Regions from separate parts of the Methylotenera sp. L2L1 genome, predicted to be linked through region 3. Evidence: predicted binding sites of a transcription regulator. Region 3 holds the regulator's gene; each other region holds the start of a gene.
What was found. The regulator sigma-54, encoded in region 3, starts transcription at its own class of promoters, with help from an activator protein. The targets are predictions, from matches to a motif close to TGGCACNNTTCCTGCT.
Positions count from the first base shown of each region.

Region 1: a site for sigma-54 is predicted at 2,013-2,028, ahead of FG24_RS03875 (TorF family putative porin). Genes of this name have one in related genera too.
Region 2: a site for sigma-54 is predicted at 2,324-2,339, ahead of FG24_RS00085 (type II secretion system protein). Genes of this name have one in related genera too.
Region 4: a site for sigma-54 is predicted at 4,139-4,154, ahead of nirB (nitrite reductase large subunit NirB). Genes of this name have one in related genera too.

Region 1 covers NZ_JQMG01000001.1:811,234-816,972, reverse strand. Annotated here, with positions in the region: gene FG24_RS03885 (ammonium transporter) at 1-625, opposite strand, end outside; gene FG24_RS03880 (P-II family nitrogen regulator) at 636-974, opposite strand; gene FG24_RS03875 (TorF family putative porin) at 1,036-1,959, opposite strand; gene FG24_RS03870 (accessory factor UbiK family protein) at 2,138-2,377, shown strand; gene FG24_RS03865 (YifB family Mg chelatase-like AAA ATPase) at 2,374-3,864, shown strand; gene metH (methionine synthase) at 3,933-5,739, shown strand, end outside.
Region 2 covers NZ_JQMG01000001.1:23,162-28,900, reverse strand. Annotated here, with positions in the region: gene FG24_RS00090 (PglL family O-oligosaccharyltransferase) at 395-2,095, shown strand; gene FG24_RS00085 (type II secretion system protein) at 2,610-3,503, shown strand; gene FG24_RS00080 (type II secretion system protein GspG) at 3,593-4,369, shown strand; gene FG24_RS00075 (prepilin-type N-terminal cleavage/methylation domain-containing protein) at 4,354-5,421, shown strand; gene FG24_RS00070 (hypothetical protein) at 5,418-5,739, shown strand, end outside.
Region 3 covers NZ_JQMG01000001.1:650,965-656,703, forward strand. Annotated here, with positions in the region: gene ptsP (phosphoenolpyruvate--protein phosphotransferase) at 1-211, opposite strand, end outside; gene FG24_RS03110 (HPr family phosphocarrier protein) at 208-477, opposite strand; gene FG24_RS03115 (PTS sugar transporter subunit IIA) at 526-948, opposite strand; gene rapZ (RNase adapter RapZ) at 987-1,820, opposite strand; gene hprK (HPr(Ser) kinase/phosphatase) at 1,847-2,788, opposite strand; gene hpf (ribosome hibernation-promoting factor, HPF/YfiA family) at 2,825-3,151, opposite strand; gene FG24_RS03135 (RNA polymerase factor sigma-54) at 3,297-4,880, opposite strand; gene lptB (LPS export ABC transporter ATP-binding protein) at 4,877-5,599, opposite strand; gene lptA (lipopolysaccharide transport periplasmic protein LptA) at 5,636-5,739, opposite strand, start outside.
Region 4 covers NZ_JQMG01000001.1:1,634,955-1,640,693, forward strand. Annotated here, with positions in the region: gene FG24_RS07830 (CmpA/NrtA family ABC transporter substrate-binding protein) at 1-731, shown strand, start outside; gene ntrB (nitrate ABC transporter permease) at 777-1,622, shown strand; gene FG24_RS07840 (ABC transporter ATP-binding protein) at 1,651-2,454, shown strand; gene FG24_RS07845 (alginate export family protein) at 2,510-3,961, shown strand; gene nirB (nitrite reductase large subunit NirB) at 4,200-5,739, shown strand, end outside.

The DNA.
Region 1 (5,739 bases), 160 kb from region 3:
ATGTGAACCACAACACCATAAATGCAAGGATTGCAGAGAACTTCATGCGCTCAGCAAATGCACCGATGATTAGTGCCGGTGTGATTGCTGCAAACGTTAATTGGAACGCAACAAACACTAGTTCAGGAATGTAAACACCTTTGCTGAAGGTTGCGCCTAATGACTCAGGAGTAACGCCAGCAAGGAAAGCTTTACCTAAACCGCCAAAGAATGGGCTGCCGCCTGTAAAAGCAACGCTGTAACCATAAATTGCCCACAATACTGCCATTAGTGAGAAAATCATGAATACTTGCATCAATACTGACAACATATTCTTTTGACGAACTAAGCCACCATAGAACAATGCTAAGCCAGGGATAACCATTAGGGTTACCAGTACGGTTGCGATTAACATCCATGCTGTGTCACCTTTGTTTGGTACTGGTGTTGGAGCCGCTTCTGCTGGAGCAGCCTCTGTTGCAACTGGTGCAACTTCTGCTACAGGAGCAACAGCCTCTGCGGCTGGCGCTACTTCAGTTGCTGTTACAGTTTCAGCTGCTGGTGCAGCATCTTCTGCCAATGTGTTACCTGTGAAGCCGAAACCTAGCATGGTAACTAAAGCAAACATCGAGAGTAATTTCTTCATCATGATCCCCTTATAGCGCTTCTACGCCGGTTTCACCGGTGCGAATACGGTAGACTTCTTCTAGATTGAAGATAAAAATCTTACCATCACCAATTTTGCCGGTAGCTGCAGATTTTTCAATCGCATCTACTACTTGGTCTAGTAATTCATCTTTAATCGCGACTTCTAATTTAACTTTCGGTAAAAAGTCTACCACGTACTCAGCGCCACGATATAGCTCAGTGTGACCTTTTTGGCGCCCAAACCCTTTTACTTCGGTGACAGTAATACCCTGTACTCCGATGATTGAAAGCGCCTCGCGCACCTCGTCAAGCTTGAACGGCTTGATAATTGCGGATACAAATTTCATGAATGTCTCCTAGATTGATATTAACAATGACGGGTTTTGGCCCGTCATTTCTTTAGATTAATTAGAATGAGCGACCCAATGTTACAATCAAGCGATCATCTGTTAAATCTTTAACTTCTAAACTGCCGTTAAAGCTTGCGCCACCGAAGCCATTTTGACCCCAGTATCCACTTTTACCACCATTTGTTGCACCTACATAATATAAACCAGCATTCCAGCCTGTTGTTTTAAGCACGCTAAATGATTTGCTTAAACCAACTTTGTAGTCTGTGTAGTCAGGGTTGTCTTCATTAGCATTGTTTGCACTACTTGATACTGTTAAATCTAGTTTACCAGCAACGTTTAAATGGCCAACGTGACCAACTAAAGTTAGGTCCCAGAATGGTAATGGATATGCCGCGTTTAATTCAAGATATGTAGTACCGCTAGTGCCGCCATCCCAACCAGTAGCTTTCTCTGCACCAAACCAGTCACCCAATGTCACAGATGCTTTAGCACTTAACCATTTGTATGAAAGGCCTACGTTAGCTTCATAAGTATCCCAACGACCGCCTCTTGGTGTTTGGTCAGGCGTGCCTTGGAAGTTGTATTTTTTCCAGCTACCACCCGGATAGAAGTAACCAATTGCACCAACAGTGTAGCCTAAACCTTCAACTGCTGAAATCGAACCATTGTAGCCAGCGTATGCGTCTACTTCTAATGATGCATCAGGAAATGTGTTAGGTGTGATGCTTGAGCCCCAGATACCAGCATAAAAGCCGCTTGAATGTGTAAGGTCAAAGCCACCTTGTAGTGCTGGCTTGTGCCATGATTGTGAAACGCCACGAACGTAGTAATCAGATACAAAGCCTACGTTAGATGTTAATGTCCAAGTAGGCTCTGCCTCTTTGGTTGTAGTAGCTTCTGCAACGTCTTCTGCTGCAGATGCGAACGAAGGTAAAGCGAGAGCACTTAGAACTGCTAGTGATAGTAATGATTTACGCATGCTATTAACTCCAAATTAAAAAGTGTTATCTAAAAAATACACGATTTTGTTAAAGCAAGTGCCGTGCCAATAATAAAACTGTTTATAATCAATAGGATATTAAATGGTGTGATTGTTGTGTTTATATAATGCTGATAAATAATCTGCTAAACTAGACTAAATTAATAAGGAATTTAATATGCTAGACAATCATAAAATTAATGAAATATCTAATAAAATCAAAGAGGTAGTGGCAGGCTCGCCATTGGCAGATGTTGAGAAAAACCTAAATGCACTATTAAAGAGCGCATTCACCAAAATGGAGCTTGTGACGCGTGAGGAGTTTGAGGTGCAGGCCGAGGTGTTACGTAACACACGGGAGAAGCTTGCTTTGCTAGAGGCTAGGCTGGCTGAATTGGAGAGGCAGCAAGCTTTATGAGTTTAGCTGTGTTATACAGCCGCGCCCTTACTGGTATGGATGCGCCGCAAGTAGTGGTGGAGGTACATCTAGCCAATGGCTTGCCTAGTTTCACCATCGTGGGCTTACCTGAAGCCGAGGTGAAAGAGAGTAAAGACCGTGTGCGAGCCGCTTTGCAAACCGCGCAGTTTGAGTTTCCTGCCCGTCGTATCACTGTGAATTTAGCCCCTGCGGATTTGCCCAAAGAGAGCGGACGCTATGATTTACCGATCGCACTTGGCATATTGGCCGCCAGTGGTCAGATTCCAACCGCCGCTTTATCTCAGTACGAGTTCGCGGGTGAGTTGGCATTAACTGGTGAGTTGCGCCCAGTGCGTGGTGCACTAGCCATGACTTATAAGTCTTATCAAAGCGGGCGCGCCTTTATTTTGCCTATTGAGAGTGCGCTAGAGGCCGCATTGGTAAATGATGCCGTCATCTATCCAGCTAAAAACTTGCTAGAAGTGTGCGCACATTTGAGTGGACGCACACTATTGGTGCAAGTGGATGCGCAGCGCCAAGCACAACCCATTATTTATCCTGATTTTAGTGAGGTGAAAGGGCAGTCTGGCCCTAAGCGCGCTTTGGAAATTGCAGCAGCCGGTGGCCATAGTGTGATTATGAGCGGGCCGCCCGGCACTGGTAAAAGTATGCTGGCAAGCCGCTTTGTTGGCATATTGCCCAGCATGGCAGAAGACGAAGCGCTCGAATCCGCTGCGCTACAGTCGCTCAATGGCCAATATAAAGTGGAGCATTGGAAGCGGCGTCCATTTAGGTCTCCTCATCATACTGCCTCTGGTGTGGCTTTGGTGGGCGGTGGTGGTATTCCTCGCCCGGGTGAAATTTCATTGGCGCATCGAGGTGTTTTGTTTTTAGATGAGCTACCTGAGTTTGACCGCAAAGTGCTGGAGGTGTTGCGCGAGCCTTTGGAAAGTGGACATATCACCATTTCACGCGCGGCACGTCAAGCTGATTTCCCGGCCCAATTTCAGTTAATCGCTGCCATGAACCCTTGCCCTTGCGGATATTTAGGACATTTCAACAATAAGTGTCGTTGCACACCCGATCAGGTTTCCCGTTATAAAGGCAAAATCTCAGGTCCGCTATTAGACCGTATCGATTTACATATAGAAGTAGCGGCCTTAAAAGAAGATGAGCTTACTAAAGCTACGAATGCAGAAGCAACAGAGGTCATTCGTGCCCGAGTTGAAAAGGCGCGTGATGTGCAACTGCGACGTCAGGGTAAAGCTAATTTTGCGCTTGGTAGCTCGGAAATAGATCAATATTGCCAGCCTGATGCGGCTGGTTTAGCTTTGTTAAAAACCGCGATATCACGCCTTAATTTATCGGCACGTGCTTATCATCGTATCTTAAAAGTAGCACGTAGTATTGCCGATTTGGCGGGGGAGGTTGATATTAAACCTGCACACATCGCCGAGGCTGTGCAATATAGACGTGGCGAAGTATAGAACTAGATATAGCAACCCGATACTTGCATGATAAAATTGAGAAAATTTTAACGACTGAACTGATTTTCATGGCTCATTTAACACCCTCCCCGATAGAAACCCAATTACGCGCTTTGCTAGCGCAACGCATCCTGATTTTAGATGGTGCGATGGGGACTATGATTCAGCAATACAAGCTGACAGAAGCGGACTATCGTGGCGAACGCTTTGTGGACTTTAAAGCACCTGCGGGTGAGCGTGAGTTGTTTGTTAAAGGCAATAACGAATTATTGACCTTAACCCAGCCTGACGTTATTCAAGAAATTCACGAAAAGTACCTAGCGGCTGGTGCTGATATCATTGAAACCAACACCTTTGGTGCTACAGCTGTGGCGCAAGATGACTACCATATGGCGCATCTGGTGTATGAAATGAACGTTGAGTCAGCTAAGTTAGCAAAGGCTGCTTGTGCAAAATACAGCACGCCAGATAAGCCGCGTTTTGTGGCTGGTGCATTGGGACCTACCCCTAAAACCGCCTCTATTTCACCAGATGTGAACGACCCCGCCGCACGTAATGTGAATTTTGATCAGTTAGTGAATGCTTACTTGGAGCAAACGCGCGCGCTGGTTGAAGGTGGTGCAGACATCTTAATGGTTGAAACCATTTTTGATACGCTTAACTGTAAAGCGGCATTGTTTGCGATCGACGCTTTTTTTGAAGAGGTGGGCTACACCCTGCCTATTATGATTTCTGGCACGGTGACCGATGCTTCTGGGCGCATTTTGTCTGGCCAAACGGTAACCGCGTTCTGGCATTCTGTACGCCATGCCAAGCCACTTACCATCGGCCTCAATTGTGCATTAGGCGCTACCTTAATGCGCCCTTATGTGGAAGAGCTGTCTTCGATTGCAGATACTTTTGTGTGTATCTACCCCAATGCTGGCTTGCCTAACCCAATGAGCGACACTGGCTTTGATGAAACGCCAGATGTCACCTCAAGTTTGGTAAAAGAATTTGCACTGAGCAATTTCTTGAACATTGCTGGCGGCTGCTGCGGTACCACGCCAGACCATATCAATGCCATTTATAACGAAATTAAAGACCTACCGCCACGTCAGCTTCCAGTGTTGCCACGCACGCTGAAGTTGTCTGGCTTAGAGCCGTTCGTCGTCGATGATGATTCGCTATTTGTGAACGTGGGCGAGCGTACCAATGTGACTGGCTCAAAAGCCTTTGCACGATTGATCATCAACGAGCAATATGATGAAGCACTCACAGTAGCCCGCCAGCAGGTAGAAAACGGCGCACAGGTGATCGATATCAACATGGATGAAGGCATGTTGGATGCGATTAAAGCCATGACGCACTTTTTGAATCTGGTGGCGTCAGAGCCGGATATCGCGCGCGTGCCAATTATGATTGACTCTAGTAAATGGTCTGTGATTGAAGCAGGTTTAAAATGCGTGCAGGGTAAAGCTATTGTCAATTCGATTTCCATGAAGGAAGGCGAAGAAGAGTTTATACGTCAAGCGATGCTATGCAAACGCTACGGCGCCGCCGCTATCGTGATGGCATTCGATGAAAAAGGTCAGGCTGACACCTTTGAACGTAAGATTGAGATTTGCAAGCGCGCTTATGATTTGCTGGTAGAAAAGCTCGACTTCCCGCCAGAAGATATTATTTTTGACCCCAATATCTTCGCCATCGCAACCGGTATTGAAGAGCATAACAACTACGCGGTTGATTTTATCAACGCCACGCATTGGATTAAGCAGCATCTGCCTTACGCTAAGATTTCCGGCGGCGTATCCAATGTGAGTTTCAGCTTTAGGGGCAATGACCCCGCGCGTGAAGCGATTCACACCGTATTTTTATACCATGCCATCAAGGCTG
Region 2 (5,739 bases), 630 kb from region 3:
GTGCTGGCTATGAGCAAATCAAATTTTTTGGTTGATGCGCAATGAGAGAGATGGTTAAGAAAAGCGTGGTCTAGATTTGCTTCAATCCAATGTTGCTTCAATCTAGATTTTCTTCAATGAAGGTGAGCGTTATACAGCATCACTTTAACCATCTTGCTGATGGGTGATGGTCAAATTGTGTTTGCGTAACATTAACTGGTTAGCATGGTTTGACTTAATCACCCTATCTTTTTGCATCAACTCGTATCAATTTGGTTGCAAAGCACGCAAATAATATTTCAATATTATTTGCGACTAAAATCACTCGATACTCCTTCGGATTTTTATGATAAATAAGTATTTCCAGTCTTATAGGCTTCCTGATCTAAGTTTATTGTTTATAGCACTTATGTGTGTGGTACCTTTTTTAATCCCCCATCATCGATTCCCACTGACCACTTTTTACGGTGAGTGGTCAGCTGCTGTCTTAGGGTTATTAGCTTCAATCTTGCTGTTACGTCCAATCACTTGGCAATCATTTAGGTTGCCTGTAGTGGCTTTAGTGCCGTTGGGTTTAATGGCTATATTTGCAATACAAGTGCCATTGGGTTTGGTTAATTATTGGCAGCAGAACTTTTTACTAGGCTTGTATTTGCTTTGGGCTGTGCTGTTGATTGCGCTTGGTGCTGAGATTAAGCGTGAGTTTGGGATGCCAAAGGTTGTATCTGTACTGGCTTGGGCGGTTTTTATCGGTGGGTTGCTTAATATACTGATAGTGGTTTTGCAGGTTGCTGGTGTTGAGCTGTCAAATGTGATTGTTCCACATAACCAGGCTGGAAATGGCGCTAACCTTAGTCAGGTAAATCATCTTGCCAACTATTTGGCACTGGCGCTTGGTTCGCTTATTTATTTAGGGATTACGGAAAAAATTAAACCAAAGTTTGCGGTGGTATTCGCAATATTATTGTTGTTCCCAATTGCGATGACTGGCCAGCGTATGGGCTGGCTATATGTGCTTATCCTTTCTATTGGTGGTTGGTGGGCTATTAGAAAGTTTAGTAAAAATAAAACGTATCTGCGTCCGTGGTTGTTACTTTTACTGGTACCTGCATTTGTGGGTGTGCAGTTAATTGTCCCCATGTTGCCTATTTCAGGGCTGCCTGCCATGCCTACCGAAAAAGTAGTAGTTGGTATGCAAGGCTCCTCTATTCGTTTGGAATTAATTACTGAGGCTTGGCAAGTGTTCTTGCAGCAGCCATTGCTGGGTATTGGCTTCGCGCAATTTGGATGGCAAGACTTTCTGTTAGCAGAGTCTTTTGACCAACACATGGGTTGGTATCACCATACACATAACATCGTGATTAATGTAATGGTTGAAGCTGGTGTGATTGGCGCTGTATTGATGCTGTCTGGATTCATTTATTTTGTGGTGAATGCATGGCGTAATCCACTCACGCCAGAGCGATTTTGGGTATATGTGTTGCTTGCCGTATTAGCCATTCATAGCTCGTTAGAGTATCCACTTTGGTATGCTTATTTTCTTGGTATTGCTGCAATTGCCTTAGGCTTGGGTGATGAAAAGTTTATAGAATGGAAGATGGAGCTTGGGCCAATTGCAATAGGGTCGCTCATTTTGTTTGGTGCAATTAGTTTGGTGAATATTGGCATGCACTATTACAAACTAGAAGATTGGTTTACGCGTGGCCAAGCTAAACAGGTTAAGCCTGCAGATGTAGACCGAATGCTGGATGAAATGTTGGTGATTCGCAACAAATCTCTATTGGCGCCGCATATCGATTTTGTGGTGCTAAGAATACTCCCTAATGTGAGCGAAATACTGCCGCATAAGCTTGCGATTAGTGCGCAAGTAGTTAAGTTTATTCCCGGAGATAAAGAGGTTTATCAGCACGCAACTTTGCTTGCCATGAGTGGGCAATTACCAGCAGCCCAACAGCAGTTGAAGCTTGCGTTGATACGATATCCGCAGTATGCCAATGAATATGCCGTGCAATTATTAAGGCAGGGTGATGCACGCACTATGCCTTTAATTGCTTCGGTCCTGCAAAACGCTGGCAAACTGAAAAGACAGGCGCTAGCCGACAAGAAATCCAGCTAACAACCATCAACTAACAATAAATTCTTATTAAGTATGTAAGTAAGTAAATCTATTAGCTTAGTGGTGGTGTAGAAAATAATTGGGTGTAAATAAGTAAGGTGGTGGTTGTTAACAACCACCACTATTCATAATAACCACCAATTATCCTAATAATCGTTGTGATGTTTTCTGAATATATTTCAGGAATTACTCATAATTTACATATAGTTACAATTTGTTTCAATTTGTTGGCATATTCGTTGCTTATATAGCTTGGCACACAAGGGGTATGCGCTGGGAGCCAGGCCAGCCGTGTGTCGGGACTGCCTGTTCCTCCCGCCCTTAATCATTGGTTGCTGTATATACAAAGCAGCTATTGATTGAGTCAGGTTTTGTTTAGTTGAAAAAAGCGTTAGTTAAAAAGCTAGGTTTAAGTGATCACTTGAATACAGCATGGGGAGTAACGTGAAGTTTTTAATTAAATTAAGTAAATAAAAATTTTTTAAAATTAAATTTCAAAACCAAGGAGTTTTAAATGTTTATGTTGAAATCAAAACAACAAGGTTTCACCTTGCTTGAGTTGCTGGTGGTGATTACTTTACTGGCTGTATTAGCTGTTGGCGCTTTAGTAGCGTATGAAGATGTGGGCGACAATGCTGAAGCGGCAGCGGCTGCTAATGCAAACGTGACATTAGATAGTGCGATTCGTACATACCGTGCAGTTGAGAAGGTTTATCCAAACCAGTGGGACGTGCTTGCAGTTACAGCAACTTCTGGTATCAGTACATTACCAACAGCAGCTCTAGATATTTTCGGCGGTGTAACTTTATCAGCTTCAAACTCAGCAGCAGTTGCAAACTCATTAATAGCAGCTGGTATTGATGAGTTACAACAAATCACAGGTACAAACCCAAATCCTGTAGCACCAAATCGTCAACATAATGAGAGCGTTAACATTGGTTTTGCACAAGAGTTGGATTTGGAAGACATGATAGCTGCTGGTGATCAGCTAACTGTATCTATTGTTCCATCTGCTGGTAATAATGGCACTGGTTGTGCATTTGCTGGTGATAACTTGAACGTAGCTTTCTCAGGAGCATTATCTGCTTCCTCAGCTAATACAATTCAAAATAAATTTAATGACTCTTTAGAGGCTGATGAATGTCATTTAGTGCTAGCTCTGGGTTTTGGTAGTGATGCTGCTGCAAGTACATCAAGCTCTAAAGTAGCCATTTCACAAGCGCCTACTTACACCAAAGTTAATAGCGTAAATCCTGCAGTGAACTATGCACGATATATCGGCCTATTCCAAGTTGCGGCTGATGATACAGGTAATGTCACTGGTCCTGCTCTAGAAAAAGCTCGCTTACTTGCTGTAATTACACCAGACGGTAAAGTAATTGATGATGCTATCGCTGATGCACAATAAGATTTCTAAAGTATCTTAATGCAATAAAGCTTGGCAGGGTTCTATGAGCCCTGCCTTTTTGCGTATTTATTATTAGGCCTAATAATTAAATGATGTCAGTGACGTTTCAGAAAAAACACATGATGGTAGTAGCGGCTTCTTTATGCGATTTGCATAAGGTTGTATGTGCTTTTTTTGAGTTGTTATGTCAGTTTGTTAAAGTCATTGCTGATGGTTTAAATCCGAAACACCTTCAATGTCGTCATGCTTTTCAACGCAATGCTGGTTTTACTCTATTAGAGTTACTCGTGGTGGTGGCGTTAATGTCGGTGGTGGCTGTTGCTGCGGTGATGTCATTAGAAGACGTAGATGATACTGCTGCTATTCAAGTAGCGCGTAGTGAAATGGTGGAAATCAGCAAGGCATTAAAGCTGTTTAAACATCATGTTGGACATTTCCCCGATGCTGCCAATGAGATTAAATATATTGGTACGCCTGACCCAGATGAAGATAAGCAGCAAGTTGTGGATATGAACTATGAGGCGGCGAAGTTAAATTTATTAAGAACTTGCCAAGCAACGGACATTAGTAAAGTGACGCTCGCTGAGCCTACTTATGATGTGGGTTGTAAAGATTGGAGTATAGACACTGCTCGTGGTTGGTATGGGCCATATCTATCACGTGATGGTAATACGGTGTTTGTGAACGACCCTTGGGGTAACCCCTATGTGTTGAGAGGCTTTGGTAGTGATATCCGCATCATTAGTTTTGGTGCAGATGGCGCTTATGGCGGAGACCATGCGGTTGTTGACCCTGTAGACATTTGTAAAGCGAACGATGCTTCGGCTTTAGGCAAGGATGATTTGGTGCTATGTCTACTCATGTAAATCAAATGTCATCAATGGGTGACGCTGGATTGCTTTCTCACACTAGAGCCCTGATTGTTGCTAAGTTTAATCAATCTAGGTGTTTGAATAAGCAAAAGCCTTTTGTCGGTGGTTTTTCACTGCTAGAACTTTTGGTGGTGGTCTCTCTGCTTGGCATGTTGGCACTTGCTACAACGGTGATGGTAGATAACACTGATGACCAACAGCGCTTTGAGTTAACGCGCACACGTTTGCAGCAAATAAGAACGGCGATTATTGGTGATACATCACGCACATTCAATGGTGAGCCTGTGTTAAGCGGATTTGCCATAGATATGGGGCGCTTACCAACCAATATTAACGAGTTGGTTGAACTGCCCGCTGGTGCTAATGTTTGGCAGGGTTTCCCTATCGCCACCTCTTCAGCATCGGCAGTTGGTGAAGTATATGCTGGGTGGCGTGGCCCTTACCTTGATGTGATGCCAAGTGCTGGTGCATCCGCTGTGCGTGCTTTTCGTGATGGATGGGCTAATGACGATGGCACAGATAATTTTGGTTGGGCTGTCGCTATCAGTGGTACATCACCAAACCATAGTGCGCTTAGTATTAAAAGTTATGGATCAGATGGTCCTACCGGGACAGGTACTAGTGTGTATGAGGAAGATTATCCAGCTTCTGGAAATTTAGTAGAGCCTAGAGACTGGCAAGTTGATTTTTCTGCGATAGATCCTGCTTTTAGAGTCACGATTAACGGACTGCTCAACCAAAATTTTCCTAACTTGCGTTTATATGTTTTCTTTATGAAAAGCAACGCGGCCTCTAGTTACGCTGATGCGTTTGTGAGTAATGCAATGACTGCTGTTTCAGGCGTGCCTGCACAAGTGTTTGATGTGGCCCATGAGAGCGGTACCAGCGTACTGCCTATCGGTAAGTTGGCCGCCGTTCTTGTGTGTGAAGATGGCCATATTTTCGATGGTAACTGTGATAGTGATGTTGATATTTCACCGTTCTATTTTCCTTTGTTACCACGTGCGTTTGCACCGCCAATTAATATTCAATGGAATATCCAATGAGTTTGAAAAGTATTGCTCAATTACTCCCTTTTTCTCGGCGCATATCTTCTGTTCTCGTCTGTGAGACCGATGGATTTACGTTGCGAGGGGCTATTGTCAGCCGTAGCGGTGATGGTTTGGTGGTGTCGTATTCGTCACGCTCGGAAGCGCTAGAGTTTCAAACTGCTGTTACTGAAATTGTGGCTAGTGTACAAAAGCAAGGCTGGCAAGGAAAAACAGCCATTTTACTAACACCTGGAGCACTTTCTACATTAGTAGATCTTCCTGTAGCCCCCAATAGTAAGCGGCCACCAGAACAAATGTTGGAATTGGTGCGTT
Region 3 (5,739 bases):
GCAAGCTATGATTGATTTGCTCTAACTCGGCCTTAACACTGGCAATTGCTTCGCTAAACCGATCAATTTCGGTTTCAATTAAATGTTTGGGTAGCTGATAATGGACAACCTCTAACAGCGCATTAGAAACAAGATGCGCCTGTCCAATGGCAATGCCGCTAGAAACAGCGACGCCATGGATGCTAAAGCTAGGTATAGTCAAACTACTCATTCATCCTCACCGAAACGGCTATTAATCAGCGCCACCAGCGCATCGATTGCGTTAGACTCATCGGCTCCACTCGCCTCCAATGTCACAATAGAACCCTGTGCGGCAGCTAGCATCATCACGCCCATAATGCTTTTGGCATTTACGCGACGACCATTGCGTGTAATCCATACTTCACTTGCAAACTTACCAGCTGCTTGCGTCAGTTTGGTTGATGCACGTGCATGCAAACCTAGTTTATTAATGATTTCCAGCTCTTTACTAATCATGCTATTGGGCCTAGTTGTTGTTCTAATTGGTTATTTTTGTAATTGTGATTAATTGGAAGAATCTTGTTCATACCGTTTACATTCTTGGCTAGTAAACTGCACCACACCTTCACGACCACCACTGATGGCCTTTTCTACGACGATACTTAGTGGCTCATGCCGATAGGTCATCGCCCTAACCAGCATAGGTAAGCTGACCCCTGCGACGCCAGCGACCACATCTTGCTGTAAAAGCTTAACAACGATATTACATGGTGTTGCACCATACATGTCCGACAGCACCAGCACACCATCGCCACTGTTTAGCTGCGCTACCATACCGAGCGCTTTGGGCAAGACAATATTGGGGTCATCTTTTCCATCGACCGCTAATGATGCAATTTGTGCAGGCGTACCACCTAACACATGGCTTGCACACGAGATTAAGCTCTCACCTAATGTGCCATGCGTTACAATCAAAATACCTATCATTGTTTAAAATCAATCCTATTTATTTTAATGCTCGAGTTTTATTTTAATTCCCGATGTCGTGTTAGTACTTTCTGTTTATCTTGAAAGTATTGGCTTAACTGCTCTACCAAATACACAGAACGATGTTGCCCCCCAGTGCAGCCAATTGCCACCGTCAGGTAACTACGGTTATCCGACACAAAGCATGGTAACCATTTCTCAACATAATTTCTAATATCATGCATCATCTCGTTCACGGTTGCATGATCTTTTAAAAAGTCCTGTACCTTTTCATCACGCCCGGTCAGGTCACGTAGCGCAGGGTCGTAATGCGGATTAGGTAAGCAGCGCACATCGAACACAAAATCTGCATCTAATGGAATGCCATGCTTAAAACCAAACGAGGTAAACAACAACGTTAATCCTGTATGCTCTATCGACACGACCTCTTTCACCCAGCCACGCAGTGTATTAGCACTTAAATAGCTAGTATCAATCACATGTCCAAGACTACCCAAGCCGCCCAGTAAATCACGTTCAAGCGCAATACTCTCAGCCAAAGTAATAGAAGCCTTACTGAGCGGATGTTTACGTCTTGTTTCGCTAAATCGTTTGACCAAAGTTTCAACATTTGACTCCAAGAACAACACCTGCACATCAATGCTCTTTGATTTAAGTTGGTCAATATGTACCGGCAGGGTTTCAATGGCAATACTACGGCTATCAATACTAATGGCAATGCGCTTATGGTCAGCATCTAAATGATCGGCAATCGTGGCCAACATGGTAGCCGGTAAGTTGTCGATACAGTAATAGCCGCTATCTTCAAGCGCACGTAATGCAATGCTCTTTCCTGATCCAGAAAGACCGGTGACAATAATCAGTTGTTTCATGGATTCGATGAGCCCTAGTAGAAAAGTTACTTGTGTTGCTTCATTGCGCGCTGCTGACGTTGCATCAACTGCTTTGTCGCATTCACGCCACGCAACAGCAACATATGGTTACGCACGGCAACCTCGACCAACACAGCAATATTTCGCCCGGCAGCAATCGGAATATGTACCTTGGTCACTTTTAATCCAAGCACTTCTTCATGCTGCGTTTTAATACTTAGTCGGTCTAACATCTGCAAAGTTTGCAGATCCGCCTTCTCTAACTGAATAATTAAATCCAGCGGCTTAGTAGGTTTAACCGCGTTATCACCAAATAAGGCGCGTATATTTAAAATACCCAAACCGCGGACTTCTAAAAAGTCTTCTAATAACGGGGGACAGCGCCCCTCTATGCGTTCAGGCGATATCCTGAAAAAATCTACAATATCATCGGCAATCAGTCGGTGTCCGCGTGAAATCAGCTCTAACGCAAGCTCACTCTTACCGATAGCGGCTTCGCCTTTAAGTAACACGCCAAAACCCTGTACTTCCATAAACACGCCATGCACACTAATAGTCTCAGCCATCGCCTGCGCCAAGAAGTGACTCAGGATATCCATAAGCTCTGGGCTGCGTAAGGTAGAGGTAAATAATGGAACGTTGTGCTGATCGGCCGCAGCCAACAGTATATCAAGCACTTTCTCACCGTTCGCAACAATAACGGCTGCTAAATCGGTAGAAAATAGATTATTGATTGCACGCTCTGCGTCAGCAGTGGGCAAATTGGTAATATAGTCCATCTCAGCACAGCCTAACACCTGCACTCGATTCGGATGTACAAAGTTAAGATGGCCTATCAGTGCCAAGGATGGTTTAGTAACTGTTTCGCTAGTGAGAGTATTTGACCCGCCGTTGAGTCCTGCAACCCAACTTAATTTGAGTTTACGGCGGGTTTGTTTGAATAGCTCAGCGACGTTGAATTGAGCCATATTTAAGGTAACAAAAAGAATTAAATACTAAAAAACTCAGTCAATGTTTTGATGCTTAACTGCACCATTCGCTTTGTGATGATTTGTATTTTTCTCTTTATGTTTCACCACTTGACGGTCCAGCTTGTCGGTCAACATATCGATTGCACTATACATATTTTCATCTTGGCATTCTGCGTGTAAATCATTACCAGGCACATGCAGTGTAGCTTCAACCTTTTGAGCCAGCTTTTCGACACTCATGGTCACCTTGACATCGATCACATGATCAAAGTGATTACTGATTTTAGTTAATTTGCTAGTGACATAGTCACGTAAAGCGGGCGTAATTTCTAAATGATGACCTGTTAATTGTAAATTCATGACTTGCTCCTTTTGAAAATATTCCGCAAATATTAATTGTCAGAGATTCGTGATTAAGACTTACAGAACAATTTCAGTTTACAACTTTTCATTGGGTCTGTGGCAAGGAATTCAACAATTTTTTACGTAGATTTAAACAATTCAGTTATAACGATTTTCTTAAGCTCGCAGGTGCTATATTCATTGACTCACGATACTTAGCAATTGTGCGTCGTGCGACCACAATGCCCTGCTTTGCCAGCAAATCTGTAATCTGATTATCGGAGTAAGGCTTCTTGGGGTTTTCTTGGTCAACCAACTGCTTAATCAATGCGCGAATAGCCGTTGCCGAACAAGTACCGCCGCTATCTGTCGCAACAGAACTACCGAAAAAGTACTTAAGCTCAAAAATACCACGAGGTGTCAGCATATATTTATTAGTCGTCACACGTGAAATGGTCGACTCGTGCAAATCAAGCTCGTCGGCAATCTCCCTTAACACCAGCGGACGCATAGCGACTTCACCGTACTCCAAGAAATTGCGCTGCCTATCCACAATCGCTTGTGACACTCGCAGAATGGTAGAAAACCGTTGCTGGATATTTTTAATCATCCACTTGGCTTCCTGCATCTGGCTTTGCAAATACTGGCTAGAACTATCACGATTACGCTTTAAGATGCCAGCATACAGCTGGTTGATTTTCAATTTAGGAATCACGCTGTCATTCAAACTGGCGATCCAGATACCTTTTACTTTTTTGACAATCACTTCATGCTGTATGTAGTGTTCTGAGCCTATATGACTAAACGCACTGCCAGGACGCGGGTTTAAACTGGTGATTAATTGCTGCACCTGCTTTAAGGTTGCTTCATCACAGCCCAACTCTTTACGCAGTTTTACAAAATCACGCGAGGCCAACACCGGTAGATAATGCTTTGCCACTAAATTAGCTAAGGCTAAATGTGGCGTAAATTTTGGCAGCACTTCTAACTGCAAAAGTAAACACTCACTTAGGTTGCGCGCACCGACACCTGCAGGGTCTAAATGCTGCACATGGCGCAATGCAGTTTGCAGCTCCATCGCATCAATTTCCAGCTCTTCTGGCATCAGTTCAGCGATTTCTTCTAATGACTGCTCCAAATATCCATCATCATTGATGCTATCAACCAACATTAATGCAAGCGACTGGTCACGCTCCGACAGCGGCATTAGCTTTAATTGAGAGAGCAAATGCTCACGCAAACTCGTCTGCAAGGTTTCTTGTGGTTTAAAATCGCTGTCATCGTCCGCCGGCATGGTGTTTTCATCCCAACGGCTACCATTTGAAAACTCATCGAACTCATCACCGAACTCGGCCGAGAAAGTATCCGCGTACTCTGAGTTTGACACTTCAAACTCAGAAGGCTCGACCGGCTCAGCAGGGCTTGATACAGTAGAATCCAAGCCAGAAAACTCATGGCCTGAATCTAAATAATCAGCATCAAAACCATCCACTTCAGGCTTATCTACATCCGTCACAACCTCAGCGCTTTGCGCACTCAAATCTGCGCCATCAGCCACTGACTCAACTTCATTGCCGTACTCATCTTCAGTGTCATCGCCCCGCTCCAGCAAAGGATTGGTTTGCATCAACACATCAATTTCTTGATTTAACTCCAATGTTGAAAGCTGCAACAGACGAATCGCCTGCTGCAACTGTGGCGTCAGTGATAGATTCTGTGAAAACTTAAGCTGTAAACCTTGCTTCATAGGCGGAAATCTTTACCTAAATACACTTCTCTTACACTTTCATTCGCAACGATTTCACTTGGAACACCTGAGGCGAACACATGCCCTTGATTCACAATATAAGCGCGATCGCAAATACCTAGTGTTTCACGCACATTATGATCAGTAATCAACACACCGATATTGCGAGAACTTAAGAAGCGGATAATTTGCTGAATATCAATCACAGCAATGGGATCAATACCGGCAAATGGTTCATCTAACAAAATAAAGCTAGGATCAGATGCCAAACAGCGAGCAATCTCTACACGACGGCGCTCACCGCCAGACAAGCTCACCGCGGCACTGTCACGTATATGCGTAATATGCAATTCTTCTAGCAGAGACTCCAAACGCTCAGACATTTCTTCTTCTGAGATATCCTGTAACTGCAAAATTGCTAAAATATTTTCGGTGACCGTTAACTTGCGAAAGATTGAAGCTTCCTGCGGCAAGTAGGACAAGCCCATTCTGGCGCGCATGTGAATCGGCATACGGCTCAAATCTGCACCATCTAGTGCAATTCTACCTGCATCCAAGGCGACCAACCCAACAATCATATAAAAACTGGTTGTTTTACCGGCACCATTAGGCCCTAACAAGCCGACCACTTCACCACTTTTAATCGTTAAAGAAATGTCTTGCACCACAGTACGTGCACTATAAGATTTACGTAAATTTTCTACAATCAGTTCGCTCATCATTGCCCACTTATCATGCAGTTATTATTTTGAAAATTATTGAGCATTGCTAGTATTTTTACTGACTTCCGCTGCACTTTTGCTAACTTCCAAAGTGCGGCTGAATCTTGCATCTTTAGCACTAGGAATCGAGCCGTTAC
Region 4 (5,739 bases), 980 kb from region 3:
ACGCAATGTGGCTTAACTATTGGCTTGCTGCAAACGGCATTAATCCAGTCAAAGATGTCAAAAATATTGTAGTACCTCCACCGCAAATGGTCGCCAATATGCGTATTGGTAACATGGATGGATACTGTGTTGGTGAGCCTTGGAACGCTAGGGCGATTTTCGACAAAGTAGGTTTCACTGTCGCTACAACGCAAGATATCTGGGCAGACCATCCTGAAAAAGTATTGGGTGCAACTGCTGAGTTCGTAGATAAAAACCCAAATACAGCACGTGCCATGATGATGGCGATTCTTGATGCATGTCGTTACATTGATGCAGCTGAAAATCGTGCGAAAGTGGCTAAGCTGATTTCAGGTAAAGCTTACGTGAATGCGCCAGAACAAGTAATTGCAGGACGCTTTGTGGGTGATTACGACAATGGTAATGGCAAGGTGTGGAAAGACCCTAATTACATGAAGTTCTTTGATGATGGCAAAGTGAACTATCCGTTCTTATCAGATGGCATGTGGTTCTTAACACAGCATAAACGTTGGGGCTTACTCAAATCTGACCCTGACTACTTAGGTGTGGCAACTAAGATCAACCAAGTAAAACTTTATTCTGAAGCCGCATCGCAATTAGGTGTCGCTGTGCCAAAAAGCACAATGCGTAGCAGTAAATTGATGGATGGCACTGTGTGGGATGGCTCAAATCCAGCCGCTTATGCTGCATCGTTCAAAATTAAAGTGTAAGCCATGATGCATCGCACAAATAGAGTTGCGCCTTAAGGAGTTGAAATGACAACAAATACTGTAAATAAAATAATGCCTACCGCTAAATATTTCTCTTTAAGCAGTTCACGTAATTTAAATACGCAGGCTTATCGTTTTTTTAGATGGGTGCTACCGCCAATTTTTGGGTTGTTCTTGCTAGTGATGATTTGGTCATTGATTGCAGAGCATAGACAAGAGTTGCCAGGACCAATTAAAACTTGGGCCTCAGCGGTTGAATTGTTTAGTGATCCGTTTTATGACCATGGCATCAATGACAAAGGGGTGGGTTGGAATATCCTGGCATCATTGGAGCGCGTTGGTTTGGGTTTTGGTTTAGCTGCGCTGATTGGAATCCCGCTTGGTTTTGTCATTGGTCGTTTTGAGTTTGTGGCAAGAATGACTGCACCAGTGATTAGCTTGTTGCGGCCAGTCTCGCCACTTGCATGGTTGCCAATTGGGTTGCTGGTGTTTAAAGCAGCAAATCCTGCAGCGATTTGGGTAATCTTTATTTCGGCAGTATGGCCTATGATTATCAACACGGCAGTCGGCGTGAGTAAAGTGCCACAAGACTATATGAACGTGGCAAAAGTGTTGAACTTAAGTGAATGGAAGATCGTTACCAAAATACTGTTTCCGTTTGTGCTGCCTTACATGATGACCGGTGTGCGCCTTTCTATCGGTGTTGCATGGTTGGTGATTGTGGCGGCTGAAATGCTAACAGGTGGCGTTGGTATCGGTTTCTGGGTGTGGGATGAGTGGAATAACTTGAATGTTGAGCACATCATCATCGCAATTTTCGTCGTAGGGATTGTTGGTTTGTTGCTTGAGTTAATCCTCACGCAAATCGCTAAACGATTTAGCTACGAATAACCCACTTAAATATCCTTTAGGAACGATCATGGAAAAAGCAAACGCTGACAAATATGTACAACTAGAGCAAGTGGATATGACCTTTCATACCAAAAAAGGGACATTCAATGCGCTTAAGGGTATTAATCTAAATATTAGAGAAGGCGAGTTCATTTCAATTATTGGGCACTCTGGTTGCGGTAAGTCTACAGTGCTGAATTTAATCGCAGGCTTGTTGCAGCCTTCAGAGGGCTTGTTGTTCTGCGCAGGCCGTGAAATTGCGGGGCCAGGTCCTGAACGTGCAGTCGTGTTTCAAAACCACTCTTTATTGCCATGGCTAACTTGTTATGAAAACGTGTATCTCGCAGTAGAGCGCGTATTTAGCACCGAGACCAAAGCCCAACTTGAGGCGCGCACGCATGCCGCTATCGAGTTGGTAGGGCTGTCACACTCTAGCGACAAACGACCTAATGAAATTTCAGGTGGTATGAAGCAGCGTGTTGGCATTGCCCGCGCTTTGGCCATGGAGCCAAAAGTACTGTTGCTGGATGAGCCTTTTGGCGCGCTAGATGCATTGACTCGTGCCAATCTGCAAGATGAGCTGATGAAGATTATGGCGAAGTCTGGTTGTACTGCGGTAATGGTGACACATGATGTGGATGAGGCTGTATTGCTATCAGACCGTGTCGTGATGATGACCAATGGCCCAAGTGCAACGATTGGTGAAATTTTAGAAGTTAACTTACCACGTCCAAGAGCACGTTTGGCACTGGCAGAAGATAAAGAATACAACCATTTACGTAGTGAAGTGCTGCGCTTTTTATATGAGCGACATGCTAAAAAATCGGCATAAAAGCCAAGGATTTAAAAAGACTACATCAATATTATTACTTATAAAAGGGATTAACATGAAAACCAAAACAGTGTTCAAGATGAATATGATCATGGCTTGTACCGCGCTAGCGCTGACTGGTATGGCACAATCAGCTTACGCAGAAGATGAGGCGGTTACTGAATATACTTTCTTAGATGCTATCAAAGATGGTAAGCAAATGACTAACTTCCGTTTACGTTACGAAAGTGTGAATCAAAATGGCTATCAGTCAACAGCTGGGTCATCAAAGAAACTTAACACAGGCGAGGCGTTTACTTTACGCAGCTTGATTGGGTGGCAAACTGCGCCATACAAAAACTTTAGTATCGGTGCACAAATCACAGATGTGCACGAATTTAACGATGACTTTAATGACCGTAGAAATAATGTGCCTGAGCACAGTAATGCTGGTGCGGTGGGTGCGGCGGCTCTTAATAAAGCGCTATATCCTAACATTGTAGATGCTGGCTTTACTGATATTAATCAACTTTATGTGGATTGGACTGGTATCAAAAACACTAAAGTGCGCTTGGGTCGTCAACAACTTAATTTAGACAATGTGCGTTTCATTGGCGACATTGCGTTTAGACAAAATATGCAAGTATTTGACGGTGTTTCTGTCTTAAACAAGAGTATTCAAGATGTAGAGCTTTTTGCTGCACACTTTGATAAAGTTCGCCAAATTACCACTAAAGATCGTCATGGTAATATTGATATTGTGAATGCAAAATACCGTATTTCACCTTCTGAGTCGTTGGTTGGTTATGGCTACTTGATTGATGTGGCTAACTTAGGCCAAAACAATGGTAACCCAGCTGCAATCGGCACTGCAGCACAAGGCGGTAACGGTTTAGGTGCTAGCCAAGACACTGCTTCTACAGCAGGAGCAACGACTGATGCTAGTAGCAAAACTTTTGGTGCGCGATTAGACGGTGTACGTGCGATTAATCCTGACTGGAAAGTGCTGTACACAGCAGAATACGCTAAACAAACTGACATGAGTGGTGGTAGTCCACTAATCGATGCGCATTATTTTAAATTAGGTGGCGGTGCGGCATATGGTGCATGGTCAGTGCGTATTGATCATGAAAAACTTTCTAGTAACGATGGTCAATATGCATTCCAGACACCACTAGGTACTAACCACCTATTCCAAGGTTGGGCAGATCACTTCTTGGCAACCCCGCGTCAAGGTATTGAAGATAGCTTTGTTACAGTAGCTGGTGCTATCGATAAAGTGAAGTTATATGCTGAGTATCATGTGTTCAAATCTGATGAAAAATATCAGTCTACCGATGGAAGACTTGGTGATAAATACGGTAGCGAGTTTGATGTAAGTGCTACTTATCCCTTCAGTGACAAGTTGTTAGGGAAGGTTGAGTATGCAAAGTTTAATGAAAGTGATATTTACGGTACTACCTTACAAAATGCAGCACGTAAAGGCGATAAAGAGATTGTTTGGGTAACCGGCATGTACACATTCTAGGCATTGCGTTAAGTAATGTTGCATACTAAATGTGTAGCAAAGCATAATGCACCATTATGGAATTCCATAATGGTGCATTGGCACTGTTAGAGAGCTGATGCTAATAAAGTGGTATTTGGCGAAAAAAATAAGTAATTGTTTTAAATGAATAAAATTATTTTGCGAAATTGTAAAACTTGGCATGAATCCTGCCTATATGTGAGCGGAATGACAATTTAGATTAATTGATGGTGAAAACATGCAAAAGATGAAATTAGTAGTAATTGGTAACGGTATGGCCGGGATGCGAACAGTGGAAGAGTTGCTGAAAATAGCGCCTGATCTTTACGATATCACCGTGTTTGGTGATGAGCCTTACCCTAATTACAACCGCATTATGTTGTCTCCGGTGCTTGCAAATGAGCAAACGATTGATGACATCATTTTAAATACCAGAGAATGGTATGCAGAGAACAATATCACCCTGCACACAAGTGCACGGGTGAACAAGATCGATCGTAAAAACCGTGTGGTTTATACAGAAGATGGCGTGAGCGCCGCATATGATCGACTATTAATTGCAACAGGCTCTAAGCCGTTTATGCCGCCAATCCCTGGTAATGAATTTGAGGGGGTGTTGGGCTATCGCGATATTAAAGATACAAACGACATGATTGAGGCTGCAAAAGTCTATAAACATGCCGTGGTAATTGGTGGCGGTCTATTAGGTCTAGAAGCAGCTAACGGCTTAAAAATCCAAGGTATGGATGTAACGGTTATCCACAAAAACGAATGGTTATTAGAGCGTCAGTTAGATAAAACTGCAGGTGGTATGTTACAAAAGAATCTAGAAGCCAAAGGCCTTAGTTTCTTATTGAATAAAAATACACAGCAGTTGGTTGGAGATGACAAAGGCCGCGTGAAATCAGTGAGATTTAGCGATGGTCAAGAAATCCCGGCAGACTTAGTAGTGTGGGCAGTCGGTATTCGTCCAAACTATGCATTAGCTGAGTCAGCAGGCATTTACTGTAATAAAGGTATTGTGGTGAACGACACGATGCAAACTTATGACCCACGCGTGTATTCAGTGGGTGAGTGTGTAGCGCACCGCGGTATCTCTTACGGACTGGTTGCGCCATTGTTTGAAATGGCTAAAGTGTGTGCAACGCACTTGGCTAACTTTGGCATAGGTCAATATAAAGGATCAGTGACATCAACCAAACTTAAAGTAACAGGTATTGATTTATTCAGTGCGGGTGATTTTATGGGCGGTGATGACACAGAAGAAATTGTTTTGCACGACGCAGTTGGTGGGGTTTACAAAAAGCTCATCATCAAAAATGACAAAATCGTTGGTAGCGTGCTTTATGGGGATACCACGGATGGTTCGTGGTATTTTCAGATGTTAAGAGATGGTAAGGCGATTCACGAGATTCGTGATCACCTGATGTTTGGTCAAGACTCACTGGGTAATAGCGGTCATCAAGGCCAAGATAAAGCAGCTGCCATGACCAATGAAATGGAAGTGTGCGGTTGTAACGGTGTATGTAAGGGAACGATTGTTAAAGCCATTCAAGACAAAGGCTTGTTCACTATTGATGATGTGAAGAAGCAAACTAAAGCCGGTTCTAGCTGTGGTTCTTGCGTAGGTTTGGTTGAGCAGATTCTAGCTTCTACTTTAGGTGGTGGCTATGCGCCTCCATCCACAAGTAAAGCTGTATGTGGATGCACTACAAAGAGCCATGAAGAGGTGCGCGCAGAAATTCGTACCCATAAATACCTGAGCATTCCAGATGCAA